4 regions of the Streptomyces changchenzhani genome follow, and region 2 is predicted to be linked to each of the others. Evidence: riboswitches for the same ligand, from Rfam matches in the RefSeq annotation. Region 2 holds a riboswitch; each other region holds the start of a gene.

Region 1 (3,436 bases), on a different contig from region 2:
CTGCTCGCCATCGGCGTCTTCATCACCCTGCCGACGCTGAAGATGCCCGCGGTCACCGACTTCGCGAGCCGCGGCGACGGTCCCGTCTTCGCCGGTTCGATGTTCCCCTTCGTCTTCATCACCATCGCCTGCGGCGCGCTCTCCGGCTTCCACTCCCTGGTCGCTTCGGGCACCACCCCGAAGATGATCCAGAAGGAGACGCAGATCCGGGTGATCGGTTACGGCGCCATGCTGACCGAGTCGTTCGTCGCGGTCATGGCGATGATCTGCGCCTCCATCATCGACCCCGGCCTGTACTTCGCGATCAACTCGCCCGCCGGTGTGATCGGTGACAACGTCCAGGCCGCGTCCGAAGCGGTGACCAACCTCGGCTTCTCCATCGACCCGCAGACACTGGCCCAGGCCGCCAAGGACGTCGAGGAAGAGAGTCTGCTCTCGCGCACCGGCGGCGCACCGACGTTCGCGCTCGGCATGTCGGAGATCTTCTCCGCGGTGATCGGCGGCGCCGGATTGAAGGCGTTCTGGTACCACTTCGCCATCATGTTCGAGGCGCTGTTCATCCTCACCACGGTGGACGCGGGCACCCGGGTCGGGCGCTTCATGCTCCAGGACATGCTCGGCAACGTCTACAAGCCGTTCCGCCAGGTCAGCTGGAAGCCGGGGGTCTGGTTCGCCAGCGCGGTCGTGGTGGGCGGCTGGGGCTACTTCCTGTGGGCCGGCGTGCACGACCCGCTCGGCGGCATCAACCAGCTCTTCCCGCTGTTCGGCATCGCCAACCAGCTGCTCGCCGCCGTCGCTCTCGCCGTCTGCACCACGCTGCTCGTCAAGTCCGGGCGGCTCAAGTGGGCCTGGGTCACCGCCGTGCCGCTCCTGTGGGACGTCGCGGTCACCCTCACCGCCAGCTGGCAGAAGATCTTCTCCGGCGACCCGAAGGTGGGCTTCTTCTCCCAGCGCGACAAGTACCAGGCGGGCATCGACGCGGGCGAGGTCATTCCGCCCGCCAAGACCCTCGACCAGATGAAGACAGTCGTCACCAACTCCACGGTCGACGGCGTGCTGTCCGCGTTCTTCGCCGTCCTCATCATCGTGGTGCTCATCGAGGCGGCCCGGGCGTGCGTCAAGGCGGTCCGCGACCCCGCGAGCGTCAAGCTCAGCGAGACCCCGTACGTCGAGTCCCGTCTCGTCGCGCCCGCTTCGCTCCTCGCGACCAAGGAGGAGAAGGCCGAGCTCGTGGCGGCCGGCCTCGGCCCCGAGGGCGGCATGCGCAAGGACGACGCCGCGCCCGTCGGATCGGGGAGCCGGGAATGACCCGTATCGACGTACGCCGCACTGCGGGCCGGATCCGCTGGTACGTCCGCGAATTGACCGGCGAATCCGCCTACGACCGGTATGCGGCGCACACCAGATCCGGCGATCCACAGGCCCCCGTCATGAGCCGACGGGAGTTCGAACACAGTCGTACGGACGCACGCGAGGCGGATCCCCGGGAGGGCTTCCGCTGCTGCTGAGGCCCTCCGCCCAGTGATCGCACGGGCCGTCGCATCTTCCGGGATGCGGCGGCCCGTTGTCGTACGCAGATCCGAAGCCGCAACACCCGCGACACAACATCTGGGGGGTGCAGCATCCCCCGGCCCCCACATGTATGCTCGTGCTCGCTGTCGCCGCAGGGAAATCCGGTGCGAATCCGGAACTGTCCCGCAACGGTGTGATTGGTGCGCTTTTGCGCACCCAGGAGTCCGAGACCTGCCGACGGTGCATCCGGTTCGACCGACCCGGATGCCGATACGTCCGGGCCTCGCGGTTGGGCCGGTGGACGCAACGCGGTGTGCCGCCCTTTCAGGGGTGAGGTGCGCCCGTGCGGCCCCGTTCCCCCGCCGGCCCCGAGCCGAGCGAGGGAGAGCACCCCGTGACCATCGCGCCAGTCGATCCGGCTTCTGTCACGGTGACGACCGAAGGACCCGGCACAGAGTTGCTGCGGACCCTGACGGACCTCACCGCCGATCTGCCCGACACCGACCCCGGCAGAGTCGCCGCGGCCGCGCTGCGCGGCCGGAACGCCGGTTCTGACGCGGCCGAGTTGCGCATGCTCGCCACCGACGCCGCCGCCGGCCTGATCTCCGAGGACCCGGCGTACTCCCGCCTCGCGGCCCGGCTGCTGACCCGCACGATCCGGGACGAGGCGGCGACGCAGGGCGTCCACTCCTTCTCCGACTCGGTCGGCGTCGGGCACCGCGAGGGACTGATCGCGGACCGTGCGGCGAACTTCGTGGCGCTGCACGCCCCGACGCTCGACGCGCTGATCGACAAGACGGCCGACGACCGCTTCGGCTACTTCGGCCTGCGGACCGTCTACAGCCGCTACCTGCTGCGCCACCCGATCACCCGTCAGGTGATCGAGACCCCCCAGCACTTCATGCTCCGGGTGGCGTCCGGCCTCGCCGAGGACGACTCGGTCCGCGCCCTGGACGAGGTCGCCGCGCTGTACCGGCTGATGAGCCGCCTGGACTACCTGCCGTCCTCGCCGACGCTCTTCAACTCCGGTACGCGCCACCCGCAGATGTCCTCCTGCTATCTGCTGGACTCCCCGCTGGACGAGCTCGACTCGATCTACGGCCGCTACCACGAGGTCGCCCGCCTCTCCAAGCACGCGGGCGGCATCGGCCTTTCCTACTCGCGCATCCGCGCCCGCGGCTCGCTGATCCGCGGCACCAACGGGCACTCCAACGGCATCGTCCCGTTCCTGCGCACCCTCGACTCCTCGGTCGCCGCCGTCAACCAGGGCGGCCGGCGCAAGGGCGCGGCCTGCGTCTACCTGGAGACGTGGCACGCGGACATCGAGGAGTTCCTGGAGCTGCGCGACAACACGGGCGAGGAGGCGCGGCGTACGCACAACCTGAACCTCGCGCACTGGATCCCCGACGAGTTCATGCGCCGGGTCGACGCGGACACCGACTGGTCGCTGTTCTCGCCGGTCGACGTGCCCGAGCTGGTCGACCTGTGGGGCGACGCGTTCGACGCGGCGTACCGCAAGGCCGAGGCGGACGGGCTGGCCCGTACGACGATCCCCGCGCGCCAGCTGTACGGCCGGATGATGCGCACCCTCGCGCAGACCGGCAACGGCTGGATGACCTTCAAGGACGCGTCGAACCGTACGGCGAACCAGACCGCCGAGCCGGGCTCCGTCGTGCACTCGTCGAACCTGTGCACCGAGATCCTGGAGGTGACGGACGACGGCGAGACCGCCGTGTGCAACCTCGGCTCGGTGAACCTCGGTTCGTTCGTGCTGGCCTCGGGCGAGATGGACTGGGAGCGTCTCGACGAAACCGTCCGCACCGCCGTGACCTTCCTCGACCGGGTCGTCGACATCAACTTCTACCCGACCGAGCAGGCCGGCCGCTCCAACGCCAAGTGGCGCCCGGTGGGCCTGGGCGCGATG
Region 2 (3,436 bases):
CGCCGGTGCGGGCCAGCGCGTACACGACGACGAGTGAGGCGAGCGCCCCGGCGAAGGCGGCCAGCGGGATGGTGACGGTGGTGGCGACGCCCGCGCCGATGCCGAGGACGATGACGGCGACCGCGCCCACGGAGGCCCCGGAGGAGACGCCGAGGAGGAACGGGTCGGCGAGCTGGTTGCGTACGAGGGCCTGCAGCACCGTGCCGATGACGGCGAGCCCGGCCCCGACGACCGCGCCGAGCAGGACGCGCGGCAGCCGGACGTCGAGGACGATCGTGCGGTACGGGCCGGGGTCGGCGCCGCCGGTGAGGATCTCCAGGACCCGGTCGGCCGGGATGCGTACGGATCCCAGCGCGAGGCCCGCGACCGTCGCCGCGGCGAGGGCCGCGGCGAGGCTGGCGAGTACCAGGCCGTAGCGCAACCGCCCGCGCGTGGCGGGGGTCTTGCAGCTCATGGCGCTACTTCTTCAGGTCCGGGTGCAGCTGTTGGGCCAGTTTCTCGATGGCGGCGGGGACGCGGACGCCGAGGACCATGTCGGAGAGGGGCACCACGGCGAAGCGCTTGTTCTTGATGGCGGGGACGTCGGCGAGGGCCGGGTCCTCCAGGAGCCGCTTCTTCTTCTGGGCGACGGTGGTGGAGCCGTAGTCGTAGATGACGATGGCCTCGGGCTTGCGGTCGACGACGTTCTCCCAGGAGGCGTCACCGAAGGCCTTGTTGAGATCGGCGAAGACGTTGGCGCCGCCGGCCCTGGTGATGATCTCGTTGCCGATGCCCTTGCCGCCTGCGGTGAAGGCGGTCTTGTCGCCGCTGTCGTAGACGAGGACGCTGACCGGCTTGAGGTCCTTGAGCTTCTTGGTGGTCGCGGCGTCGGTGGCCTTGGCCACGGTGATCCAGCGTTCGGCGCGGTCGCCGACGCCGAAGGTGCGGCCGGTTTCGCGGACCTCGTTGTAGAGGTCGTCGAGGGTGGTTTTGCCCTTGTCGCAGTTCTCCACATTGAGGCGCGACTCGATGCCGGACTTCTTGAGGGCTTCGCGGCTGCGGCCTTCGCTCGCCGTGAACGCGGAGGCGTAGCCGCCGTAGACGAAGTCGGGGTCGGCGGCGAGCAGCTTCTCGTACGAGGGGTACTCCTTGGCCACCACCGGGGTGGCCTCGTACGCCTGCTCGTACTCGGGGAGCACCTTGTCGTCGAGGTAGGCGGTCCCGGCGAGGGACTTCGCGAGGCCGAGCTCCAGCATCACCTCGGTGACGTGCTGGTTCATGGTGACGGCGCGCTTCGGGGGTGCGTCGAAGGTGGTCTTCACGCCGCAGTTGGTGACGGTGTACGGGAAGCCCGCGCCCGCCTTGGCTGCGGGCTTCTTGGGCTCCGGGGTGGAGCTGCACGCGGTGAGCGGGAGCATGACCGCGGCGGCGGTTATGAGCGCGGCGAGGTTGCGGGTACGCGGGCTGCGGGCGCGCGGGGGCCAGGACATGGCGGTATGCCTCCTCCGGGGGATTTCCTCGTCCCCTGGTCGGTGCGGAAGGCGGCAGCTCAGTTCCTGGCTTCCAGACGTTTGGCCTGGTCACAGTGGCGGGACCGTGCCGGATTCACACCGGCTTCCTGGGTCTGCCGCCCGGGTCGGGCACAGTGTCTCACCTGGGCGGGCGCGGGGCTTTCGCGGACCCTGGTCGGCCTCCTGGCCAGCTCTGGCCGGCTGGCTCTGCCCATGGGACCGTCAGCAACGTCATGACCCGCAATACCTAGACGCTTTCGACCTCGCTCATCAGCAGTCTCAGCGTCAGCGAGTGCTTTTCCGGCGGCAGCGCCTCCATAGCAGCCTGCGCGTAGGCGACACCCCCGGTGTGGTCGCCGGAGCGGGCGAGCATGAGCCCACGGTGCATTTCAAGGTGGGTGGCGAACCGGGGAAGTGTGGCGGGCAGTTCGCGACGGGCGGCCTCCTGCGCTGCAACGGCGGTCCCCTCGTCGCCGAGTCGTGCCGCCAGCAGTGAGATGAAGACGTTCATGCGCCACCACGGCACGGCATAGTCCGAGGTCTGCTCGTACGACGCTGCCTTGTCGAAGACCCGCCGCCGCCCCCTGCTGATCAGATGACGTGCCGTGGCTCGGTCGCCCCGGATGGCCGCTGCGTGGGCCTTGCCCATGATCGCGTTCAAGAGCCCCAACGAAGGCTTGTCGCTGATCGCCATGGCTTGATCGGCCAGCACATCGGCGACGCCGAGCGATGCCCCTTCGTACCCCAGGGCGATCGCGGCGCGCCCACGGACCCATACGCGCGCCTGGTCGCCTCCGGACTGGTCCGCCGCCTGGGCGGCCATGCGGTACCAGTTGACGGCCTTGGACCCATCCGGACCGGGAAACGTCTTCGCGTACAACGTCATCAGACGCGAGGCAACGGACCACAGTTGCGGGTTGTCCAACTGCTGCTGCACCACAACGAGTTCGCCAGAAATATGCCGCTGAATGTCGGCAGCGCCCATCGACATGTATTCGGTGCCGTAGGTGGCCAGCTTGGCTTCCCACTCGTCCGCCGACGGCCCGCCCTGGAAGCGAGCGGCAAACCCCACCGACAAGAGGTCTGAAGCCACCACCGGAGCTATCGCGGTGGCGGCAACATCTGAGAGGGACGTGCGTCGGTTCACTTCACCTTCCAAAACGGCCAAAGGAACGTCAAGGGCGGCAGACAGGCACCGGAGGTAGAACGGCCCCGGCGTCACCTTGGAACGCTCCCAGCGGCTCACATACTCCCGGTCAAGGCTCGTCCCGAAGGCAGCGTTCACCTCCGACGCCAACCGTCCTTGACTCCAGCCGCGCGCCGTACGCAAGTCTTTGATCAATTGCCCGATGGCCATGTCCCCATGGTGCCCCTACTGCTGCCAGTGGACAGAGAAGTATGCGGCTTCGACGGCTACTTGCCCCTACGGATGCCCCTACGTTGCCCTGGCTGGACCCCGTAACCCCCATTCGCCTCGTGCATTCAGAAGGACACGTATGGACCTGACCGGAAAGAAGATTCTGGTTTTCGGTGTGCTCACCGAGACCTCGATGGGCTACAAGATCGCGGAGAGCGCGTCGGAGCAGGGGGCCGACATCATCCTGGCCAACGCCCCAGGCACCGCCAGCAACATCATGAAGCGCATCTCCAGCCGCCTGCCCAACAAGCCGGTGGACTGTCTCTCGGCCGACATCACCAAGCCGGACGACCTTGCGGCTCTCGCGCTGAGCATTGGGGCACACTGGGACAGCCTCGACGGCGTCGTACACGCGGTCGCATTCGCCCCCCAGGACGCGCTCGGCGGCAACTTCCTGAAGACGCCGTTCGACTCGGTCGCCAAGGCCATGGAGGTCTCGGCCTTCTCCCTCAAGGGCCTGGTGGCCAGCCTGCTGCCCCTCCTGGAGAAGGCCCCCCGCGCGAGCGTGGTCAGTTTGACGTTCAACGCG
Region 3 (3,436 bases), on a different contig from region 2:
TGCCGAGCACCGGACGGCCTTCCGCGGCCCGCCTGGCCAGTGCGTCGGCGAGCCCTCGCTCGCGCAGCCACTGCAGGGCACGGACCGTTCCGCGCGTCCCCGGCACGATCACCAGGTCGGCGTCGACGAGCTCCTCGGCCCGGTCCACGAACCGCACGACGACGCCCGGTTCGGCGGCCAGCGCGTCCACGTCGGTGAAGTTCGACATGAGGGGCACCGCGCACACGGCGACGCGCAGGACGTCCTCGCCGAAGGGCGGTGCGACGACGGACTCGCGTACGGCGCCACGCATCGAAACCCGCAGTCCGTCCTCCTCGTCGATGCCCAGACCGTGGGTGAACGGCAGCACGCCGTAGGTCCGCCGTCCCGTCAGGCCCTCCAGCATGTCCAGGCCGGGTTCGAGGAGCGACACATCGCCGCGGAACTTGTTGATCAGGTATCCGGCGACCAGCTTCTGGTCCTCGGCACAGAGCAGCGCGGTCGTACCGAAGAAGGAGGCGAACACACCGCCCCGGTCGATGTCGCCGACGACGACCACGGGGAACTGCGCGGCCCGCGCGATACCCATGTTGACGATGTCGGTACGCCGCAGATTGATCTCGGCGGGGCTGCCCGCGCCCTCGCAGATCACCGCGTCGTACGTGCCGCGCAGTTCCTTCAGACAGTCCGTCACAACACCGAGCAGCGATTCCTGCCTGCCCCCGTGCAGCGCATTCCCGGGGGACGCCCCCCCGGACCCCCCGAAGAACCCACGGGCACTCATCTCGCCCACGGCCTTGCCCAGCAGGACGACCTGGCTGGAGCGATCGCTGCCGGGCTTGAGCAGCACCGGGTTCATGAGCGCGGTCGGCTCGACGCGGGCCGCCTGGGCCTGCATGGCCTGGGCCCGGCCGATCTCCGCGCCCCCGCGGGTGACGAAGGAGTTCAGCGACATGTTCTGGGCCTTGAAGGGGGCGACCTTCACACCCTTGCGTACGAGCCACCGGCAGATCCCGGCGGTCACGACGCTCTTGCCGGCGTCGGAGGTGGTCCCCGCGACGAGCAGACCGCCCCCCAACTGGTCCTTCATACGTGTCCCTTCGGGTTACGGATCCTGCTCCTGCTGCTCCTGCGGTCGGCCGCGCGCAGCGCACCGAAGGCGAGACGCCCCGCGACGGCCGTCACCAGGGCCAGCGCACCGACGCGCCGGGACAGCCGGGCCGCCCGCTCGATGTCCCCGGCGCCGACGGGCCGGCCGGTGGCGTTGAGCACGGGCCGGTGCTCGACCCGTCCCGCGTACGAGAGCGTGCCGCCGAGCCGCACACCGAGCGCCCCCGCGAAAGAGGCTTCCACCGGGCCCGCGTTGGGGCTGGGGTGCTTCGAAGCGTCCGCGCGCCAGGCCCGTACCGCACCCCGGGTGTCGTCGCCGGCCAGCGCCGCGAGTGCGGCGGTCAGCCGGGCTCCGGGCCAGCCCGCCACGTCGTCGAGGCGCGCGGAGGCCCACCCGTACCGCAGGTACTTGGCCGATTTGTGGCCCACCATGGCGTCCAGCGTGTTCACGGCACGGAACCCCACCAGGCCGGGTACGCCGCCCAGCGCACCCCAGACGAGGGCGCCGACCACCGCGTCCGAGGTGTTCTCGGCGACGGACTCGACAACGGCGCGGGCGATTTGCGCGGCGTCCAGGGACTGCGGGTCGCGTCCGCACAGGTGGGGGAGGCGTTCGCGGGCCACCTCGATGTCCCCGGCCTCCAGGGCACAGCCGATGGCCCGCGCCTCACGGCCGAGCGAGGTCCCCCCGACGACGGCCCAGGTGGTGGCGGCAGTCAGCGCCAAAGCCGCGGCGGGGCGACGGCGCAGGGCGTGCGCGGCCAGCGCGGCGGCGCCCGTCGCGCCCCCGGCGCACACCAGGGCGTGCAGCGCGCCCCACCCGCGGTGGTCACGCCACAAGGCCGCCTCGACCGCGCCCGCGGCCCGCCCGAACGCGGCGACCGGATGCCCCCGGCGGGGATCGCCGAGAACGAGGTCGCCGAGCAGGCCGGCCGTGGCGCCGTACGCAAAAATGCGATCGGCACGCATGGGGTCAGCAGGTCGCAGCGCCTGGAAGCGCGCGGGTACGCACTGGAGCAATCACAGGTATGGGGGAGGGGCAGCCGGGCATGGCGGTATGTCCTCACTCAGGGTCCGCGCCCTGGTTCGACGTGACCGGCGGTGAGAGTTCCTGGCTTCCGGGGTGGGTGTCTCCCCGGTGACAGTGGCGGGACCGCGCCGGATTCGCACCGGACTTCCTCTCCTGCCGCCGTAATTGGCTCGGGCAGTCCACCACGCTCCGCGAATGCCGTCAACTTGCTGTTGACCTGCGACGGGAGAGTGTGTCGGGGCACACAGAAACCGCCCCGCGGCGGGCCGGGCGGGGCCTGTCACGGGGCGTTGCGGGGCGGTTGCGGGTGGCGGGCGCCGGAGGCGGCCCGAGGGCGCGGAGGGGTCAGGCGACGATCAGGAAGATCCCGTACGCCACGGCGCCCACGCACAGCGCGAAGCACGCGTACGCGCCGGTGCGGGCCAGGGAGACGGCTCCGCCGCCCTGCGCGGTGGCCGCTGCCTGCTTGGACAGTCCGACGATACCGAGGGTGAACAGACCCACGAGCGCGACGGTGACGACAAGGCTCACGCCGAATACGGTGCCGAGGGCTACCCAGTCGATTTTCATGCTGATTCGTCCTTACACCGTGGCCGGGCGGGCCGGCTCGGTGACGCTCGCGGCCGGGGCCGGGATGGTGGTCTTCAGGCTGTCGGCGGTGGCGGGGCCACCGATGGGGGGCGGGCTGACGGCCGCGATGGCGGTGGTCACGACGCCCGCGGGCTCGTGGAGCTCGTCGTTGGTGACGTTGGTGTGGTCGACCGGCTGGCGGCGCGAGAGCGACCAGATGATCCCGGAGCCCGCGACGAGCAAGGCGGCGACTGCGGCGATGCCCCAGGGGCCCTGCTTGGTCAGGAACTCCGCGCACGCGGCGACCAGACCGGCGGCCGGCAGGGTCAGGCCCCAGGCGACGAACATCCGGGTCGCCGTGGACCAGCGGACCACGCCGCCCTTGCGGCCGAGGCCGGCGCCCATCACGGAGCCGGAGCAGACCTGGGTGGTGGAGAGGGAGAAGCCGAGGTGCGAGGAGGCCAGAATGACCGTGGCGGCACTGGTCTGGGAGGCGAAGCCCTGCGGCGGACGCAGCTCGGTGAGGCCCTTGCCCATGGTGCGGATGATGCGCCAGCCGCCCAGGTAGGTGCCCAGCGCGATCGCCACACCGGCGGAGACGATGACCCACAGCGGCGGGTTGGAGCCGGGGGCGAGGACGTTTCCGGTGACGAGGGCGAGGGTGATGATGCCCATCGTCTTCTGCGCGTCATTGGTGCCGTGGGCCAGCGAGACCAGACCGGCGGAGGCGATCTGGCCCGCCCGGTA
Region 4 (3,436 bases), on a different contig from region 2:
CAGACTGATGACGTCGGCGTCGAGGTCGTCGATGGCCTGGACGATGTCACCGAACTCGGCGTAGCACATGTGGGTGTGGATCTGGGTGTCCGGGCGTACGCCGCTGGTGGTGAGGCGGAAGGACTCGGTGGCCCAGGCGAGGTACGCGGCGTGGTCGGCGGCGCGCAGCGGAAGGGTCTCGCGCAGAGCGGGCTCGTCGACTGGATGACCGAAGTGCCCTCCGCTTCCAGGTCGTTGACCTCGTCGCGCAGGGCGAGCGCGACCTGGCGGGCCGTGTCGCCGAGCGGCTGGTCGTCGCGCACGAAGGACCAGGCGAGCATGGTGACGGGGCCGGTGAGCATGCCCTTGACCGGGCGGTCGGTGAGGGAGTTGGCGTACGACGTCCAGCGCACCGTCATCGGGTGGGGCCGGGAGATGTCGCCCGCGAGCACCGGCGGGCGGACATAGCGGGTGCCGTAGGACTGGACCCAGCCGTGCTGGGTGGCGAGGTAGCCGGTGAGCTGCTCGGCGAAGTACTGCACCATGTCGTTGCGTTCGGGCTCGCCGTGCACCAGGACGTCGATGCCGGCCTTCTCCTGGAAGGCGAGTACGTCGCGGATCTCGTTCTCGATGCGCTGCTCATAGGCGGCGGTGTTGATGCGGCCGGCGCGCAGATCGGCGCGGGCGGTGCGCAGTTCGGTCGTCTGCGGGAACGAGCCGATGGTGGTGGTGGGCAGCAGCGGCAGGTTGAGGTGGGCGCGCTGGGCCACCGTGCGCTCGTCGTACGGCTGGGAGCGGCGGCCGTCCGCGTCGGTGACAGCGGCGGCGCGGGCTCGTACGGCCGGGTTGCGGGTGATCGGGGAGTTCTCGCGGGAGGCGAGGTCGGCCCGGTTGGCGGCGAGTTCCGCTGTGATGACGCCGGTGCCCTGGGCCAGTCCCTTGGCGAGGGTGACGATCTCCGTGGTCTTCTGCCGGGCGAAGGCGAGCCAGCGCAGGATCTGCGGGTCGATGTCGCGTTCGGCCGAGGCGTCGACCGGAACGTGCAGGAGGGAGCAGGAGGCGGCCACATCGACCTGGTCGGCGAGGCCGAGGAGCGTGCCGAGGGTGGACAGGGACTTCTCAAGGTCGTTGATCCAGATGTTGCGGCCGTTGACCACTCCGGCGATGAGCCGCTTGCCGGGGAGTCCGCCCACCGAGGCCAGCGCGTCGAGGTTGGCGGCTGCCGCGTCGGTGAAGTCGAGCGCCAGGCCCTCGATCGGGGCTTTTGCCAGGACCGGCAGGGCGTCGCCGAGCCGGTCGAAGTACGAGGCGACGAGGATCTTGGGCCGGTCGGTGAGGGCGCCGAGGGCGCGGTAGGTGCGGGCGGCGGCGGTCAGCTCGGCCGGGGTGCGGTCCTGGACCAGGGCGGGCTCGTCGAGCTGTACCCAGTCGGCACCGGCCGACCGCAGATCGGCGAGGACCTCCGCGTACACGGGCAGCAGCCGGTCGAGCAGTGTCAGCGGCTCGAAGTCGGCGGCGACGCCCGGTGCGGGCTTGGCCAGCAGGAGGTAGGTGACGGGGCCGACGAGGACGGGCCGCGCCGGGTGGCCGAGCGAGAGGGCTTCCGTCAGCTCGGCGACCTGCTTGGTGGAGTCGGCCGCGAAGACGGTGTCGGGGCCGAGCTCGGGCACCAGGTAGTGGTAGTTGGTGTCGAACCACTTGGTCATCTCAAGGGGAGCCACGTCCTGGTTGCCGCGCGCCATGGCGAAGTAGCCGTCGAGCGCGTCGGTGTTGACGGCGGCGCGGTGGCGGGTGGGGATCGCGCCGACCATGACGCTGGTGTCCAGGACGTGGTCGTAGTAGGAGAAGTCGCCGGTGGGCACCTCGTGGATGCCGGCGTCTGCCAACTGCTGCCAGTTCGAACGGCGCAGGCCCTCGGCGGTCTCCTTCAGGGCGTCCGCGGTGACGCGGCCCTTCCAGTAGCCCTCGATGGCCTTCTTCAGTTCGCGGTTCTGGCCCTGGCGGGGGTAGCCGTACACGGTGGCTCGTGCTGCCGCGGCTGCGGGCTTGGTGTTCACGGAAATCTCCTTCGCGAGATGACTCCTGAAAATCCCGGAGACGGGACACGGACGCGAAGGGATGACGAACCGAACGGATCCCATGCACGCCATCGGCGCTGCATTCCGTCTGGTATGTACGCCGACCCGCCCACGAGGTCACCGGGATCTCCGCACACGATCGGTCGCGTACGGGCAACGGGCAGGTCTTCGGACTCGCGGGCACATCCGCCGGGGCGGACTCCTACTGGCCGTCGCTTCCCAGATCCGACCGGACCCAGTGCTTATGACGACTGTCGTTCCCACTTACCGCTGCGGGGCAGTCCCGGATTCCCACCGGGTTCCCTCTTACGACGCGTCTGTCTGGCGGACAGGGCGTACCAGCTGCACGCGCCAGGTTAGAGGGGCGTGCAGCTCCTCGCGCGCCACTGTTCACATTCCGGACCGTGATATGAGACACGGCCAGACAGGCGAAGATCTGAGGGGTGTTGCTCTGCGGCAGCCCGGTCAGCCGGAAGAACCGGTCGGCTCGATGAGCCGACCGGTTCTTCATCCGGGCGGACCGTTGGAACCCATGGCCGCCGAAACGTCCGAGGCCGACGCGGACGGCCACGGCCGAGGGGCGCCGGGCCGCAGGACGAAGTTGGCTGTCATCGCCCCGCAGAGTACCGCCCCGGTTTGTTGACATGCCGAAACTTGCTCGCTTTACTCAGGACAACGCCAGAGTTGATCACCCGGCGCCAGAGGTACGCCCAGCCGGTGAAGCGGTCCACGCGCCGTAAGTCCGGACTGAGTCGCCAGGTCTCGCGCGAAGACCGCGGAGTCCGAGGCGGGGACGTGCCCCCCATCTCCTGGATCTTGTGATGCTCTCCGTCAACCGTGTTCTGTCTCGTCGGTACGTTTCCGTGGCGGCGGCGGTGGTCGTCCCACTGTTGGCCTTCTCCGCAGCGTGCGCGACGGCCCCGACGGTGTCCCTCCCGCCGGCCCATGCCGATTTCGACTACCAGATCGGCAAGCCCTACACACCCCCGCCCGGTGTGAAGGTAGTCAGCCGTGACTACACCGCCTCGCCGGCGGCGGGCCTGTACAACATCTGTTACGTCAACGCCTTCCAGGCCCAGCCGGGAGCCGAAGAGGAGTGGGGTGATCTGCTGCTGCGGGACGCGCGCCGGGACATCGTCTATGACGAGGACTGGGGCGAGGCCATCCTGGACATCCGCACCGACAGCAAGCGGCAGCGGATCGCCGCCAAGGTGAACCCCTGGATCGACACCTGCGCGGACAAGGGCTTCAAGGCTGTCGAGCCGGACAACCTGGATACCTTCGAGCGGACCGATCTGATCAGTGAGGCCAACGCGAAGGCGTTCATCAGGCTGCTCTCCGATCACGCCCACCGCAAGGGCCTGGCGATCGCGCAGAAG

The links. Region 2 has a riboswitch for cobalamin ahead of ABCR94_RS05850 (ABC transporter substrate-binding protein). Riboswitches for the same ligand answer to the same signal wherever they lie in the genome.
Region 1: another riboswitch for cobalamin. It lies ahead of ABCR94_RS10320 (ribonucleoside-diphosphate reductase subunit alpha); the one in region 2 lies ahead of ABCR94_RS05850 (ABC transporter substrate-binding protein).
Region 3: another riboswitch for cobalamin. It lies ahead of ABCR94_RS23685 (cobalamin biosynthesis protein); the one in region 2 lies ahead of ABCR94_RS05850 (ABC transporter substrate-binding protein).
Region 4: another riboswitch for cobalamin. It lies ahead of metE (5-methyltetrahydropteroyltriglutamate--homocysteine S-methyltransferase); the one in region 2 lies ahead of ABCR94_RS05850 (ABC transporter substrate-binding protein).

What each region holds. Positions count from the first base shown of each region.
Region 1 is NZ_JBDHNH010000002.1:466,360-469,795, forward strand. Features, by position in the region: gene ABCR94_RS10310 (carbon starvation CstA family protein) at 1-1,308, shown strand, start outside; gene ABCR94_RS10315 (YbdD/YjiX family protein) at 1,305-1,508, shown strand; cobalamin riboswitch at 1,643-1,765, shown strand; gene ABCR94_RS10320 (ribonucleoside-diphosphate reductase subunit alpha) at 1,907-3,436, shown strand, end outside.
Region 2 is NZ_JBDHNH010000001.1:1,240,374-1,243,809, reverse strand. Features, by position in the region: gene ABCR94_RS05855 (FecCD family ABC transporter permease) at 1-454, opposite strand, end outside; gene ABCR94_RS05850 (ABC transporter substrate-binding protein) at 459-1,469, opposite strand; adenosylcobalamin (AdoCbl) riboswitch at 1,520-1,611, opposite strand; gene ABCR94_RS05845 (helix-turn-helix domain-containing protein) at 1,738-2,847, opposite strand; gene fabI (enoyl-ACP reductase FabI) at 2,987-3,436, shown strand, end outside.
Region 3 is NZ_JBDHNH010000007.1:420,625-424,060, forward strand. Features, by position in the region: gene ABCR94_RS23680 (cobyric acid synthase) at 1-1,057, opposite strand, end outside; gene ABCR94_RS23685 (cobalamin biosynthesis protein) at 1,066-2,058, opposite strand; cobalamin riboswitch at 2,176-2,318, opposite strand; gene ABCR94_RS23690 (hypothetical protein) at 2,465-2,689, opposite strand; gene ABCR94_RS23695 (inorganic phosphate transporter) at 2,702-3,436, opposite strand, start outside.
Region 4 is NZ_JBDHNH010000004.1:171,797-175,232, forward strand. Features, by position in the region: partial or broken gene metE (5-methyltetrahydropteroyltriglutamate--homocysteine S-methyltransferase) at 1-2,036, opposite strand, end outside; cobalamin riboswitch at 2,200-2,415, opposite strand; gene ABCR94_RS15065 (endo alpha-1,4 polygalactosaminidase) at 2,879-3,436, shown strand, end outside.